3 regions of the Alkalihalobacillus phoenicis genome follow, and region 2 is predicted to be linked to each of the others. Evidence: riboswitches for the same ligand, from Rfam matches in the RefSeq annotation. Region 2 holds a riboswitch; each other region holds the start of a gene.

Region 1 (5,417 bases), 840 kb from region 2:
AAGAATGACCAAATTCCGTTAGCTAAGTGGAATGTTGCTGAAACGACACCAAGAATATAAAATGCGAGCATAAATGGTGAACTTAAAATGTCAGCCATCATATCGTAGTTTACTTCTACCCCAAGTGCTGCTTGGAAGCGCGTTTCGTATACATGCCAAGCAATAAAGATTAATAAAAATACACCCGTAAAACGTTGTAGCATGAACATCCAGTTTCTAAATGTACTATAACGTTGAACATTGTTTTTTGCTGTAAATGCAATATAGATACCATAAATTCCATGATACAAAATTGGAATAAAGATAATAAAAAGTTCTAACGCGTATCTAAACGGTAAGCTCTCCATAAAATGTGATGCTTGGTTAAATGCACTTGCACCACGCGTAGCGAAATGATTGACAACTAAATGCTGCACTAGGAAAATCCCAATTGGAATTACTCCTAACAAGGAATGCAGCCGACGATTAAAATATTCTTGATTTCCAGCCATACCTTTTCCCCCCACATAAATTAATGTTTCCTATCCTGCTTGTCTTTTGGTTCCATCTACACTTTTCTCTCGTATAAATATGTACCTCCCTAAAACATACAGCATGCCATCACGTTTTTTGCTTTCATGAATCTTTTAGTAAGATTCTGTGAATAAAATCCGACAAATTAATTGTACTCCCATCAGATCATGTCGTCAAGAAAACGTATACATACTTTTTGTAATATTTATAGGAAATCTCCATACCTAATTTATCAGATAATTCGGCAGTTTGAAAGCGTTAAATAGCATTTTTATAAATAATTTCCGCTTTTTACTGGATTTATTTTAACAATGGAATTTATCTCATTTCTTTGAATTTAATCCTCCCCTTACTTCTCCTAACCCGTAATTATTTTCGCGGTATATTATCATACTTTTCTTAATTTTATTTCAATATTAAAACCTTACTTAAATAAGTTAGGAAATACCTAATTTTATTAGTCCAAAAACGCTTAGCTGAAAGTTAATTTACGTCCTTCACGTTGATTGAAGATTTTACATAATTTGACGTCATCCAATCTAGAGATAATTCTCCTGATTCTATGTATAATAAGAAACGGAGAGGGTGGTTTGATGGAACAAGAATCAACAAATGAATCAACTTTATTTGATTACGATTTAATCAGAAATGACTTGCTGCACGAACTCTTAGGGACGGAGCATGATCAAATTCTCTATTGGGGCGGAAAGTCATTAGCACGAAAACATGTCTTACATACTATAGATGAAATCATTCATTTTTTTGAAAACGCAGGTTGGGGCACATTGGAAATTCAAAAAAATAAGGCCCAAGCGAAAACATTGGAATTACACGGTCATTGGATGGGTAAAAAAGATGCTCGTTGCTATCAGCTTGAAGCAGGCTTTTTAGCCCAACAAATTGAACAAATGCAACAACAAATAACGGAAGCCACATATGAAAAGAAACGAAAACAAGTGACCTTCCAAATCCATTCTGATAAATACGATCGCAGCGAGCTCGATTAATGTTATTACAAAACAGACCACTGTGAGGACGAACGTTCTCATTCAGTGGTCATTCTTTTTTATATAGCCGGCTCAACTAATTCTTCTGCTAATTTAAATGCTTCATGTAATACTTCAACAGCTAGAACCATATCATCTTCTGAAACAACGGTTGATACTTTGATTTCTGACGTACTTACCATTTTTATAGCAATTCCTTCTTCTGCTAACACATCAAACATTTGAGCGGCTACTCCAGGATTAGATACCATACCTGAGCCGACAATCGAAACTTTCGCCAATCCTGTTTCATACTGAACATTCTCATACTTTAATTCATTTTGAGCCTTTTCTAACGCGACTAAAGTATCTTTTAATGTGGATTGAGTGACCGTAAAGGAAATCGTCACATGCTCGGCATCCGTTTCATTTTGAACAATAATATCAACATTAATAAAATGTTTTGATAACGTGCTAAATAGCTTAGCTAATGTATTCATTTCATTCGGTAACCCCGCTACCGTTACTTTGGTTACATCATTTTCAAACGCAATCCCTCTAACAATCAATCCTTTTTCCACCGATACTTCCTCCTCAATCAAAGTTCCTTCTTCTTCCACCATACTTGAAGCTACCATTAAAGGAACATCATAATTTTTTGCAAATTCAACCGCTCTTGGATGTAAAACTCCCGCCCCAAGTTGAGCCATTTCCAACATTTCATCATAAGAAATCGAATGAAGCTTCCGAGCCGTCTTCACATAACGTGGATCCGTTGTATAAACCCCTGTTACATCCGTATAAATTTCACATCGTTCAGCCTCTAATGCAGCAGCTAGGGCCACAGCGGTCGTATCCGAGCCACCTCTCCCAAGGGTTGTAATCTGAGCATCTTGGGTGAAGCCTTGGAAGCCAGCCACAATGACCACTTTCCCTAGCCTTAATTCGGTTTCCATTCTCGCTGTGTCAATATGAGCAATTTGAGCATTTCCATGATGGCTATCTGTTTGAATTCCAGCTTGCCATCCAGTAAACGATGTTGCCTCTATCCCTCTTTGCTGTAACGCCATCGTCAACAAGGAGATCGTTACTTGCTCCCCTGTCGATAACAACATATCCATTTCTCGTTTGCTTGGATTATCTGTTAACTCATTTGCTAATTGTAAAAGTTGATCGGTTGATTTTCCCATTGCCGATACAACGACAACAAGTTCTTCCCCTTTTCTTTGGACTTGCTCAATTCTTTTGGCAACATGTTGAATTCTCTCTACGGTTCCAACGGATGTGCCTCCATATTTTTGTACGATTCTTGCCAAATTCATTCATCCTCTCTCTTTTCACACGAAAAAGGCTTTGTTGGACGGACAATAAAAAAAGCAACCTAAAGGAAAATACCTTCACGTTGCTTGTCATACATAGCCGTACCACACTGCTCCCTTTATCCACGTGAGATAGTTCTCCACATAACCTTGGGTGTAGTTATGTGACAGCCTTATGTCTCTTAAGCATAAGTCCAGCATAAAAGAAAATGAGTTCCTTTTACACTTCGGCGAATTCCCCTTTTAAGTTCCTTCCTCAGACCTCATTATCCTCTGAAACTCTACTATTGGTTTTCGCGCCTCTACCATCACTCCTTAATAAAGAAGTATGGCTTATTTAATTAGTTAAAATTTTAGCAAATTTCTATTGCTTTAGCAAGGTAAAAATTTAGCTTTCTTTTGAATCTTCTTTTTCATGTAAAGCTTGATAAATACTTTCTGCGACAACTTGTGGAATTCCACCTAACGCTAACTCCTCCACTGTTGCTTCTTTCATTTTCTTTAGGGACCCAAAATGTTTTAAAAGTTTATTTTTTCGTTTCTCACCAACCCCAGGAATATCATCTAGCACTGATTGGAAAAATGATTTTGAACGCGTTTGCCGATGAAAACTTAAAGCAAAACGGTGAACCTCATCTTGAATACGTTGTAAAAGGTAAAATTCATGACTGTCTCTTTTTAATGGCACAATTGTCGGAGGATCGCCGATTAACAATTGGGACGTACGATGCTTTTCATCCTTCGCAAGCCCACATACAGGAATATTCAAATTAAGTTCATTTTCCAATACATCTTGAGCGGCTGCAATATGACCTCGCCCTCCATCAATAACAATCAAATCCGGAAACGGAAGCTTTTCACGTAGCAAGCGTAAATACCTTCTCCTCACCACTTCACGCATGGAGGCATAATCATCTGGCCCAACAACGGTCTTAATTTTATATTTACGATAATCTTTCCGACTCGGTTTCCCATCAATAAATGAGATCATAGCTGAAACAGGATCGGTTCCTTGAATATTTGAGTTATCAAAGGCTTCAATTCGATAGGGCGGTTTAATTTGTAACGCTTGTCCTAAACGCTCCACCGCTTTGACTGTACGTTCCTCATCACGCTCAATTAAAGCAAACTTGTCTTTTAAAGAAACTCTTGCATTTTCACTCGCTAATTCAAGCAAGTCTTTCTTTTTTCCTTTTTTCGGTACACTCACTCTCACTTCTAAAAAAGTCTCTAAAAGCTCTGCATCAATAATATCGGGGACAAGAATTTCCTTTGGTTTAATATGCTCTTTTTTGCTATAAAACTGAGCAATGAATGTCAGAATATCCTCTTGTGCGTCTTTATAAAATGGAAAAATCGAGACATCTCGCTCAATCAACTTCCCTTGACGTACGAAGAAAACTTGAACACACATCCAACCTTTATCATAGGAAAAGCCAAACACATCGCGATCAACGCGGTCATTGATCGTCATTTTTTGTTTCTCCATTACGGTTTCCATATAAGCAAGCGTATCCCGTAACTCCTTCGCCCGTTCAAAATTTAATTCCTCTGAAGCCTGCATCATTTTTTCAGTAATTTGTTGTTTCACTTCATCATGACCAGAGCGAAGAAATTTTGTAATATTTTGGACGAGCTCTTGGTTTGTTTCTTTTGGTACATCGTATACACAAGGTGCCAAACACTGACCAATATGAAAATAAAGGCAGACTTTATCAGGTAGCGTCCGACATTTTCTCAACGGGTACAAACGATCAAGCATTTTTTTTGTTTCATTAGCAGCTCCTGCATTAGGATAAGGACCAAAATATTTCCCCCCATCCTTTTTGACCTGCCTCGTCGTAATAAGACGGGGATGCTCCTCATTTGTAATTTTTAAATAGGGATAAGATTTATCATCCTTTAGCATAACGTTGTATTTAGGATCATGCTTTTTAATTAAGTTTAATTCTAAAATCAGGGCCTCAATATTTGATGAGGTCACGATATATTCAAAATCAGTAATCTCACTAACAAGCCGCTGTGTTTTCCCATCATGCGAACCAGTAAAATAAGATCGAACTCGATTTTTGAGCACTTTTGCTTTACCAACATAAATGATCGTGCCTTGCTCGTCTTTCATCAGATAACAGCCAGGCTGATCAGGTAAAATTGCTAGCTTCTCTTTTAATTGGCTCATATCCTTCTCCCACTTTCTAATGACTATTCCTTTAAGTTTACCATGTATTTCAAGGATTTGCTTTGATTTGAGAAAGGGGCAATTGAACTTAAAAATAGCAAAAAGCCCCACATCAAAAAATGCGGGGCTAACAACACCTTTTAATTATAGGTGCTTGTTGATTAATTCTGCTAGAGCTTCTTTAGGTTGGAAACCAACTGTTTGGTCAACCACTTCACCGTTTTTAAATACAAGTAAAGTTGGGATGCTCATGACGCTGTATTTACCAGCTGTTTGTTGGTTTTCATCTACATCTAATTTCACAATTTTTGCTGTATCGCCAATTTCAGCATCTAATTCTTCAAGTACTGGTGCAATCATTTTACAAGGTCCACACCAAGGTGCCCAGAAATCCACTAAAACGACACCATCACTCGTTTC
Region 2 (5,417 bases):
CAAATGGTGACATCTAATTACATAGCAAAGGATTTACCTATTCCCTATTTAGGGGTGTTTTCTGCATGTGCTACCTCGATGGAAGCGATGGCCATCGGGGCTTTATTGCTTGATGGAGATCATGCCGATTCGGTACTAGTTGCGACGAGTAGTCATCATTCTACGGCAGAAAGACAATTTCGTTACCCAACAGAGTTTGCAGTCCAACGTTCGGAAACTTCTTCTTTTACAGTGACAGGGGCGGGAGCTTGTTTGATAAGCAATGAAAAAAATCAGATTCGCATTCACTCGGCAACGATTGGCAAAGTTATTGATTACGAGATTAAAAATCCTTTTCAATTTGGAGCGGCCATGGCTCCAGCAGCTGCAGATACGATTAAAACTCATTTACAAAATACAAATACGACGGTGGAAGACTATGACTTAATCGTCACAGGTGATTTAGCACGTGTAGGATCTGGAATTTTGCATAAGCTATTGGAAGATGAGGGAATTACTCTTCCAAAAAACTATGATGATTGTGGTGTGATGATATATGATCCTGGACAAAGTGTCTTTTCTGGAGGAAGTGGGGCGGCATGTTGTGCGGTCGTCACCTTTGGGCATTTATTTAATGAAATGAAAAAAGGGAAATTAAAGAGGTTACTTGTTGTTGCGACCGGCGCTTTATTAAATCCTTTTATGATTTATCAAAAGGAATCGATTCCATGTATTGCTCATGCGATTTCCTTTCAAACGGAGGGATAAAGTATGGAATATGTAGCGGCTTTTCTTGTAGGAGGGCTTATTTGTTTTTTAGGACAAGCATTGCTTGATCTAGGGAAACTATCACCGATCCATACTCTTTGTGTGCTAGTCACGTTAGGTGCTTTATTAGATGGGTTTCATTTATATGATCGTTTAATTGATTTTGCCGGAGCAGGGGCCTTTGTTCCGATCACCAATTTTGGTCATTCCTTTGTCCATGGTGCCATGCTTGAAGGTGGCAGAGAAGGGTTTATTGGAATTGGTATGGGGATGTTTGAAGTAACATCTGTCGGTCTTTCATCAACGATTTTGTTTAGTTTTTTAGCTGCTATTTTCTTTAAACCGAGGGGGTAATGAAGTGTTGGATAAACGTGATGTCATCTTTATTACGGATGGGGACGATGCAGCCAAAAAGGCCGTGCAATTAGCGGCAACTGAAGTAGGGGGGCGTTGTATCAGTCAATCATCAGGAAACCCTTCCCATTTGACAGGAAAAGAATTAGTGCAACTTATTTTAAAAACACCAAATAGTCCTGTTTTAGTTATGTTTGATGATAGTGGAAGTCGTTATGAAGGTTTAGGTGAGCATGCGATGAGAATTGTCTATGACCATCCGCAAATGAATGTGTTAGGAGCAATAGCCGTTGCTTCCGCGACTCATTCACGTGAATGGGCAAAAGTTGATGTGAGCATCGATCGTTTTGGGAACTTAACTGAATACGGTGTAGACAAAGCAGGATTCCCAGACTTAGAAATTGGGAGAATAAATGGCGATACCCTTTACATATTGGATGAGTTTAAACTGCCGCTAGTCGTCGGTGTAGGAGATATCGGGAAAATGGGTGGTTTTGATCTTGTGCAAAAAGGAGCACCTATTACAAAAAGGGCGGTGCAACTAATTTTAGAAAGGAGTGGATTTTATGACAAAACCAACCGTTGAGGAAAAGTATTTTTCAAAAAGCTATGATGAGAATGTCGCCTACTTGGAAAAAAGGCTTGGTCTTGACCAAACATTTGATGTTGGGGTTCGGGAACTTGTCATATTAGACAAAAAAATTGGCATCTATTATGTAACAGGTCTCACAGACAATTTATATATTATTGAAATTTTGAAGGAGCTCATGGAACTCGGAGCAAGAAATCGAAAAACGACGGAAGTTTTTGCAACGATAAAAAATCATTTAACACATGTTCAAGTGGAAGAAACGAATTCGGTCAATAATGCGATTACTCAAATGCTTTCTGGCCTTATTTTTATCATTGTTGAAGGGTATGATGAAGCGTTTATTATTGATGTGCGTTCGTACCCAGGTCGAGGGCCCGAAGAACCAGATACGGAAAGGGTTGTTCGTGGGGCACGAGATGGTTTTACCGAAAATATTATTATTAATACGGCTTTAGTGAGACGAAGAATTCGAGATGAGCGATTACGACATGAGATTACTAAGGTAGGTGTTCGTTCGAAAACAGATATTTGTATTTCGTATATTGAAGGAATTGCCGACCCAGACCTTGTTAATATTCTAAAAAAAGAGCTCGATGCGATTGAAATAGATGGGATCACAATGTCAGATAAAGTGATTGAAGAATATATTGTCAGACAAGGGTACGATCCGTTTCCGCTTGTTCGTTATACGGAAAGGCCAGATGTCGCTGCGACTCACTTACTTGAGGGCCATGTGTTGATCATGGTCGATACATCACCAAGCGTTATTATTACACCGACAACGTTTTTCCACCATATTCAGCATGCAGAAGAATATCGACAAGCACCAGCTGTAGGTACTTTTTTAAGGTGGACGAGAACACTTGGGATATTTGCCTCATTATTTATTATTCCGTTTTGGTTATTGCTTGTCATTAACCCGACTCTTTTACCGCCTGGTTTAGATTTTATTGGTCCTGAGGAAACAAATAATATTCCGATTCTCCTGCAAATTCTATTTGCTGAATTTGGGATTGAGCTCCTGAGGATGGCTGCTGTCCATACGCCATCTCCTTTAGCGACGGCATTAGGGTTGGTAGCTGCATTATTGATCGGGGAAATGGCGATTGAAGTCGGCTATTTTACAACAGAGGTTATTTTGTATGTTGCCTTAGGGGCGATTGGAATGTTCGCAACCCCTAGTCATGAATTAGGAGTGGCTCTTCGAATTGTCAGGATTTTACTCGTGCTTGCGGTCGGCTTTTTTAAAGTACCGGGCTTTGTGATTGGAACGCTTATTCTAATTCTTTGCTTGACAGCGATTAAGCCTTTAAATAAGCCGTACTTTTGGCCATTTATTCCATTTGATCCCCCAGCATTATGGCAGCTCGTTATTCGTGCCAATGTTCCTTCGATGCGATGGAGACCGAGTATTGTAAGCCCACAAGATCCAATCAAGCAGGATGTGAAAAAAGAATAAAATGATTGATAATTGGTGAATGATCTAGTTGCGACAAACGTATGATTATGGTAAAGTTATAGCAACAATTTCATGAACCTCATGTGAAAGTGGGGTAGAGGTGCAAGGCGAATGAGTATACTTAAAGAGCTAGTGGATAGCACTGACTTAAGTAGAAAGGTCAACTTGCCGAAGCTTATAAATGCACCACCATTTATAAAGCTGGGTCGTTATTGAATAAATAACGGACTGTCACTGATTTTGATCAGTGGAGAACTATTCTTTTTGAATGAGGTTACGTCAGCAAACAGCTAGTGTAACAACTAGCTGTTTTTCCTTTTTTTAGTAGGCTTAACAATGATGGGTGTTCTCCACAAAAGAGATGATGAGCGTATAAAGGAGAGAGATAAATGTATACACATGGAACGAGTCGAATTAATGAATTTGGTCATTTAGAAATTGGTGGGGTTGATACGGTCCAACTAGCTAAACAATATGGGACACCTTTATTTGTTTATGACACTGCCTTAATCAAACAACGTGCTAAACAATTTCAAGATGCTTTTATAGATGAGGGTGTACCTTATCAAGTAGCATACGCTAGTAAAGCTTTTAGCTGTTTAGCGATGTTTCAATTAGCTTCAGAACTAGGCTTAAGCCTTGATGTTGTTTCAGGCGGGGAATTATATACAGCAATCCAGGCCAATGTTCCAATGGGGCGCATTCATTTTCATGGTAACAACAAAAGTTTAAGTGAATTAGAAATGGCGGTTGAAGCAAAAATTGGTTGTATTGTCGTTGATAACTTTTATGAGCTTGAACAATTAAGTCGGATTTGTTTAGAGAAAGAAACAAAGATGAATATTTTGTTACGGATTACACCAGGGGTTGAGGCTCATACACATGATTATATTTCAACAGGTCAAGAAGATTCTAAGTTCGGATTTGATTTAGAAAGCGGTCAAGCAGGTGAAGCAATTGAACGTGCTTTAAAGGCAGAAAAAATTGAATTATTAGGCATCCATAGTCATATTGGCTCGCAAATCTTTGAAACAACTGGTTTTGTGATGGCGGTTGAAAAGATTTATCAATATATTCATCAATGGCGTGAAAATTATCAATATGTTCCGCAAGTTTTAAATCTTGGTGGTGGCTTTGGAATCCGTTACACGGAAGAAGATGCTCCACTTCCAGTTGGTAATTATATTAAAGAGATGATCCGTGTTGTCAAAGAAAAATCGACGGAGTACAATATTGATCTTCCAGAAATTTGGATTGAGCCAGGTCGTTCCTTAGTTGGAGATGCGGGTACAACGCTTTATTCAATCGGTTCTTCTAAAGAACTCCCTTCAATTCGCCATTATTTATCTGTTGATGGGGGGATGAGTGATAACTTAAGACCAGCCTTATATCAAGCAAAATATGAGGCCGTGCTTGCAAATCGAGCAGCTGAGCAAACTGAAGAGGTGTACTCAATCGCCGGTAAATGCTGTGAGAGTGGTGATATGCTCATTTGGGATTTGCCATTACCAAAAGCGAATCATGAAGATATTTTAGCCGTATTCTGTACAGGGGCATACGGTTACTCCATGGCAAATAACTATAACCGAATTCCGCGTCCTGCCGTTGTATTTGTAGAGGAAGGCGATGCATCTATTGTGATTGAGCGCGAAAGTTATGCCGACTTAATCCGATTAGATAAGCCTTTAGTAAGTGTCGTAAAACAATAGCAATATAAGGAAGTACTCTTGATGATTTTAGAAAGAAAGCTTCCTTATATTTCACTTTCATTATGAATTCGTGTACAATAAGGTGAATCTAATAAATGGAGGCATACATATTATGAAAAAAGGTAGTATTACGTTTGAAAATGGCGAAAAAATCGTCATCGACTTTTATGAAGAAGCAGCACCAAATACAGTGAAAAACTTTGAGGACTTAGCGAATAAGGAATATTACAATGGGTTAACATTCCACCGTGTTATTCCTGGTTTTGTTGCTCAAGGAGGTTGCCCAACTGGAAATGGGACTGGCGGTCCTGGCTACAGCATCAATTGTGAAACAGCAGGAAACCCACACAAACACGTAGCAGGTGCTCTTTCAATGGCACACGCTGGTAAAGACACAGGTGGTAGCCAATTCTTTATCGTTCATGAGCCACAACCACATTTAGATGGTGTACATACCGTATTCGGTCAAGTTGTCGAAGGTCTTGATTCAATTTACCGCATCAAGCAAGGTGACGTGATGCAAGAAGTAAAAGTTTGGGAAGAGTAATATGTGAAG
Region 3 (5,417 bases), 1.2 Mb from region 2:
TCACTTGAATCTCCATGATCATGCTTTTCCATTACCGCTTCGTTCCACTTACAGCTATCGTAGCACATGGGGAGACCGTCGCGGTTGGGGAGGCAGACGAATTCATGAAGGAACCGATATTTTTGCTGGATATAATGTGCCCGTAAGATCAACAGCCTATGGGATTGTCGAAATTAAAGGCTGGAATATGTATGGGGGCTGGCGTGTTGGCATTCGTGATTTAGATAACATCTATCATTATTACGCCCATCTTAGCGGTTTTGAAAAGGGGATTGAGGAGGGATCCATTGTTGAACCTGGGCAAGTCATTGGATATGTAGGAAGCTCAGGGTATGGAAAAGCAGGTACACAAGGCAAATTTCCACCACATCTCCATTATGGTATGTATCGTGACAACGGCTATACTGAATGGTCTTTTGACCCGTATCCATCCCTTAAATCCTGGGAACGTAAAGGGTTTCAATTATTAAAACAAGGAAAATAAAAAGAGACCTCAAGCACAATTACTGTACTTGAGGTCTTGTTTCTTCTTTTTATAAAGATGACTGCACTCTTTTTTTTCTGGAAACTCGTACGGCGTTCAAAATACTTAAAATCATCCCGCCCCAAACTATAACAGTACTAATAATTAACATGATAATTGCACTTGTACTCATATTAAAATCCCCCTAAGTCATCAGAAGCGTTCTTATTGTTTTTCCACTTAAAGAAAGTAAATAAGAAGCCAACAACAATCGCTAAAATAGCAACAGCCCATCCAGCTATCATAATAAAGTACGTTGGATAATCTTCATAATTGGAAGTTAAATTTAAAATAAGGTTTTGATAAAGCATAAACCCTAATACAGCAGGCGTTATGATTCCTAAACAAACTTTCCACCATAAGCCGATACGGAAATCAGATAATTCGTTTGTATGTTTTTGTAAATCAGGAAGCTTTCTCATAAACCATGCAACCGCAATAACGGATACAAGTCCCGCTAAAGCTACGCCAAAGTGATTAATAAAGTAATCGACCGTATCTAATAACCATAACCCACCTTGAGTAGCATATAAAATCGAAATTAGGGCAGATAGCCCACCGCCTATAATAACGGCTTTTGTACGAGTTATTTTAAACTTATCTTGTAAAGCTGAGACATACGTTTCGATAATTGATATCAACGACGTCAATCCAGCCATCACTAATGAACCAAAAAATAAAGCTCCAAATAATCCATTTAAACCTGGAAAACTGTTAATAATCTCTGGAAATACCATAAACGCTAAAGCAATTCCTCCTGCAGCGACTTCATCAACTGACGTTCCTTGCTGAGTTGCCATAAAGCCAATAATGGCGAAAACTCCAATACCAGCTAATATCTCAAAACTCGAATTTGAAAATCCTGTGATAAAAGCATTATTATTTAAATCTGATTTACGAGGTAAATAACTGGAATAAGTAATCATAATAGCAAAGCCAATCGATAAGCTGAAGAAAATTTGGCCATAAGCCGCTACCCAAACCGCTGGATTCATTATTTCTCCCCAATTCGGTTTAAAGAACGCATCTAACCCAACCATAGCTCCATCCAAAGTTACAGCACGAATAACAAGGATTAAGAACATTACAACCAAAAGAGGGATAAAAATACGATTTGCAAATTCAATGCCTTTCTTTACCCCTTTAAATAACACGCCTAACGCGATAACCCACACGATTAGTAATGGGAAAAAAATAGTAGGAACAAAACTACCTAATTGACCAGGATCAACAATCTGTAAAAAATCATTTAATAAAAAATCAGTAGGATTTGATCCCCATGTTTGTCTAAATGAAAAATAAGTATAAGAAATAGCCCAAGCAATAATAACCGCATAAAACGTAGAAATAACGAATGAAATGGCTACTTGCCACCAACCAATCCATTCTGCCTTTTTATTTAACCTAGCATACGATAAAGGTGCTGACCCCCGATATTTCTGTCCAATTGTAAATTCCATAATTAATAAAGGAATCCCTGCTGTTAATAGTGCAAACAAATAAGGAATTAAAAAGGCGCCGCCCCCATTTTCATATGCTACATATGGAAATCTCCAAATATTACCTAGTCCTACTGCCGAACCAATTGCCGCTAGTACAAAACCAGCCCTTGTCCCCCACTGTTCTCTACCTTCCATCTTTTCAAACTCCTCTCCCTCTTTACGAAAAGATATTTTAAAATACAGTCCTATCTTTTCAAAATTATCTGAAAATTATATCAAGTACTAGCTTTTCTTTTTTGTCGCAACGAACTCAATGTCATTTTATTTTATATTTTCAGATTAATCAATATCTTATTATAATAACTGAGTCGAATTTTGTCAAAAACTTTTTTTACCAAAAGAAGCCCTAGCCGAATGGCATGATTTTTTCGTGTCGACCGCGTTACTCCTCTTTAAAAATATACCATCTCCGTCCATATATCCGCTCCACCACATCCCTCTCTTCTCTCTATCACGATTCCAAAGCCGGAGCCCACAAACTAAAAACAGCCAATGAAAAGTTTCAAAACTTCTCATCAGCTGATTTTAACCTGTTTTTCTTAGACTACTTCATTTACGCTTTTTTTAAACTTGTATTTAATTGCTTAATTACAAATACTGTAATTACAAAAATGACAACTACTAACAATAATGATAACCACATATTTCCTGTAACTCCTAAGATAATAAAGCCTACAAAGGCAATCACCGCTGAAACAATCGCATAGGGAAGCTGTGTAATAACATGGTCAATATGATGACTTCCTGCACCTGCTGATGACAAAATCGTCGTATCAGAAATAGGTGAGGTATGATCACCGAAAATAGCTCCCGCTAGTACGGCTGCAAGCATTGGTAACATTAAAGTCACATCAACTGCAGCTGCCATATCACCAGCAATTGGTAAGAGTAAACCAAAAGTTCCCCAAGAAGTACCTGTCGATAAAGCTGTAAAACCAGCAATTAAGAAGATAATCGCAGGTAATAGCATTGGAGGAATAGTACCATCCACTAACTCAGCTAAAAATCCACCTGTTCCAATTTCACTAATGATCTCAATAACAGTCCAAGCAAGAATTAAAATATAAATTGCAGGAAGCATTGACTTAATCCCAGCCCATAGAGTTTGGAACATGTCTGGGTTATCAGGTTTGACCAAATTCGTAATAAGAGCAAATACAAGACCAATCACTCCACCAATCACTAATGAACCAGCAATATCAGCCTCACCAAAAATAGCAATTAAAGATGCAGATTGTGCCTCTCCGTACCCAGTGAATACCATAGCAGTAACTGTACCTACAACTAAACCGAATATAGGTAAAATTAAATCATAAACTTTCCCGTGACTATGGCTTTCAACTTCTCCATCTGTTCCAGGAAGATCACCTGATTTTGGATCCGTTAATTGTCCCGTTGTTATCGCGAGTTCCTCGTGTCTTCTCATTGGACCAAAATCAATTTTAAATAAAACGACAGCGATCATAAAAGCAATCGCAATGAGGGCATAATAGTTCATTGGAATAATTAACATAAACGCTTCAAACGCTTGATACTGTGATAATCCATGTGCCGTTAAAATTCCACCAATTATCGAAATAATATAAGCACCCCAGCTCGAAATAGGAGCAATTACACACATTGGTGCCGCTGTTGAATCGACTAAATAAGCTAGCTTCGCACGTGATACTCGGTGCTTATCCGAAATGGGACGACTAATATTTCCCACTGTTAAGCTATTAAAATAATCATCGATAAAAATAATAAAACCTAAAAAGATCGTAAACAATTGAGCACCGACACGGGTTTTTATCCGTTTCATTGCCCACTCTGCAAAGGCAAGGCTACCACCAGATTTGGTAATTAAAGCAGCCATCATTCCTAATAGGAGCAAAAATAAAATAATATAAAATTCCCAATCATTGATGCCACCATCAACATAAAAAATTCCGGTAAAAATACCAACGACTTGCATCAAACCGTCGATAGGATTAAAGCCATTTAACATTAAGGCTCCGACTACAATACTAACTCCAAGTGAAATTAATACCTTCCTTGTTAACAGCACAAGCACAAGGGCTAACACAGGTGGTATTAATGAATACCATGTACCTACAACTTCCAAGATACATCCTCCTCTACTCCGCTCTCTTTTTAAAGAGCTTATCTTTTTTGTGTGCTGAAGAAGAATTATCCCAATAAAAAAAGGCCCTAATGGAAACCCATTATGCCTTTTGATCGCAAGGTTATCCCCATCTTCAGTAGTAGTTCTCCACAGTCTTTCAACCGTGACAGTCCTGCATTTATTTAATACAGTCCCAGCATATAGAAACATGACTTTTTCTATAAACTTCGGCGAACTTGCCTTTCTCCTTTACTCAACGTTGTCATCCTCATAAAGGGTACTATTCGTATTCGCGCCTCTACCTCACCGTGTTGATGAGGTAATACTATTTATATTATCGTAACATATTATATCGAACTATTTCTTTATAATCAATGGTTATTTTAGTCAAAAAGTGCTAGCTTCCTTTATAAATAAAAATCAGCTTCTCACTTTTTTTGATAGGTTAAAAAGGTATGTGGATATTTATTTTCTGGATCAACCGAACCTTCCTTTTGGAAAATGAGCTCCCAATTCTCCCACTCCCATTTCGGAAAAAATGTATCTCCAGCAAACGACTCATTAATTTTCGTCATATATATTTTCTCAACCTCTCCACGGAACAAATCATAAAGTCCTGCTCCACCAATGACAAAGGTCTCGTTTTCTCCCGCAATCGCCTTTAAAACAGCTTCTTTTGAATGAACAACTTCACAGCCTGGAGCTTGATACGCTTCGTCTGTCGTTAATACGATATTGCGACGTTTCGGCAACGCACGACCAAGCGATTCATATGTCTTTCTCCCCATAACAACCGTTGAACCTGATGTCACCTTTTTAAAATATTGCAGATCATTTGGCAAATGCCAAGGCATATCATTGTCTTTTCCTATGACACCGTCTTCTGCCATCGCAAAAATATAGGAAATCATACAGACACCTCACCTTTAATATGTGGATGTGGCTCATAATCGACAAGTTCAAAATCATCAATCGTAAAATCAAAAATCGATTTAACATCTGGATTAATTTTCATTGTTGGAAGGTTACGTGGCTCTCTCGTTAGTTGTAGTTCGACTTGCTCATAATGATTCGAATAAATATGGGCATCACCAAAAGTATGAACAAATTCACCTGGCTCTAAGTCAGTCACTTGAGCAATCATCATTGTCAAAAGGGCATAGGAAGCAATATTAAAAGGAACACCTAAGAAGATATCCGCACTTCTTTGATACAATTGACAAGAAAGCTTACCATCATTTACATAAAATTGGAATAAACAATGACAAGGTGCTAAAGCCATATCATC

Evidence for each region. Region 2 has a riboswitch for lysine ahead of lysA (diaminopimelate decarboxylase). Riboswitches for the same ligand answer to the same signal wherever they lie in the genome.
Region 1: it holds a riboswitch for lysine, as region 2 does, so the genes downstream of both, AA0017_RS02565 (aspartate kinase) here and lysA (diaminopimelate decarboxylase) in region 2, are expected to answer to the same signal.
Region 3: it holds a riboswitch for lysine, as region 2 does, so the genes downstream of both, AA0017_RS00920 (Na+/H+ antiporter NhaC family protein) here and lysA (diaminopimelate decarboxylase) in region 2, are expected to answer to the same signal.

The regions. Positions count from the first base shown of each region.
Region 1 is NZ_CP154853.1:571,504-576,920, reverse strand. Features, by position in the region: gene AA0017_RS02575 (succinate dehydrogenase cytochrome b558 subunit) at 1-491, opposite strand, end outside; gene AA0017_RS02570 (DUF2507 domain-containing protein) at 1,107-1,520, shown strand; gene AA0017_RS02565 (aspartate kinase) at 1,580-2,815, opposite strand; lysine riboswitch at 2,944-3,131, opposite strand; gene uvrC (excinuclease ABC subunit UvrC) at 3,207-4,997, opposite strand; gene trxA (thioredoxin) at 5,142-5,417, opposite strand, start outside.
Region 2 is NZ_CP154853.1:1,416,325-1,421,741, forward strand. Features, by position in the region: gene spoVAD (stage V sporulation protein AD) at 1-747, shown strand, start outside; gene spoVAE (stage V sporulation protein AE) at 751-1,101, shown strand; gene AA0017_RS06740 (stage V sporulation protein AE) at 1,109-1,687, shown strand; gene AA0017_RS06745 (spore germination protein) at 1,668-3,152, shown strand; lysine riboswitch at 3,240-3,418, shown strand; gene lysA (diaminopimelate decarboxylase) at 3,542-4,861, shown strand; gene AA0017_RS06755 (peptidylprolyl isomerase) at 4,974-5,408, shown strand.
Region 3 is NZ_CP154853.1:209,307-214,723, reverse strand. Features, by position in the region: gene AA0017_RS00935 (M23 family metallopeptidase) at 1-484, shown strand, start outside; gene AA0017_RS00930 (methionine/alanine import family NSS transporter small subunit) at 534-656, opposite strand; gene AA0017_RS00925 (sodium-dependent transporter) at 658-2,160, opposite strand; gene AA0017_RS00920 (Na+/H+ antiporter NhaC family protein) at 2,579-4,129, opposite strand; lysine riboswitch at 4,262-4,438, opposite strand; gene AA0017_RS00915 (dihydrofolate reductase) at 4,558-5,040, opposite strand; gene AA0017_RS00910 (thymidylate synthase) at 5,037-5,417, opposite strand, start outside.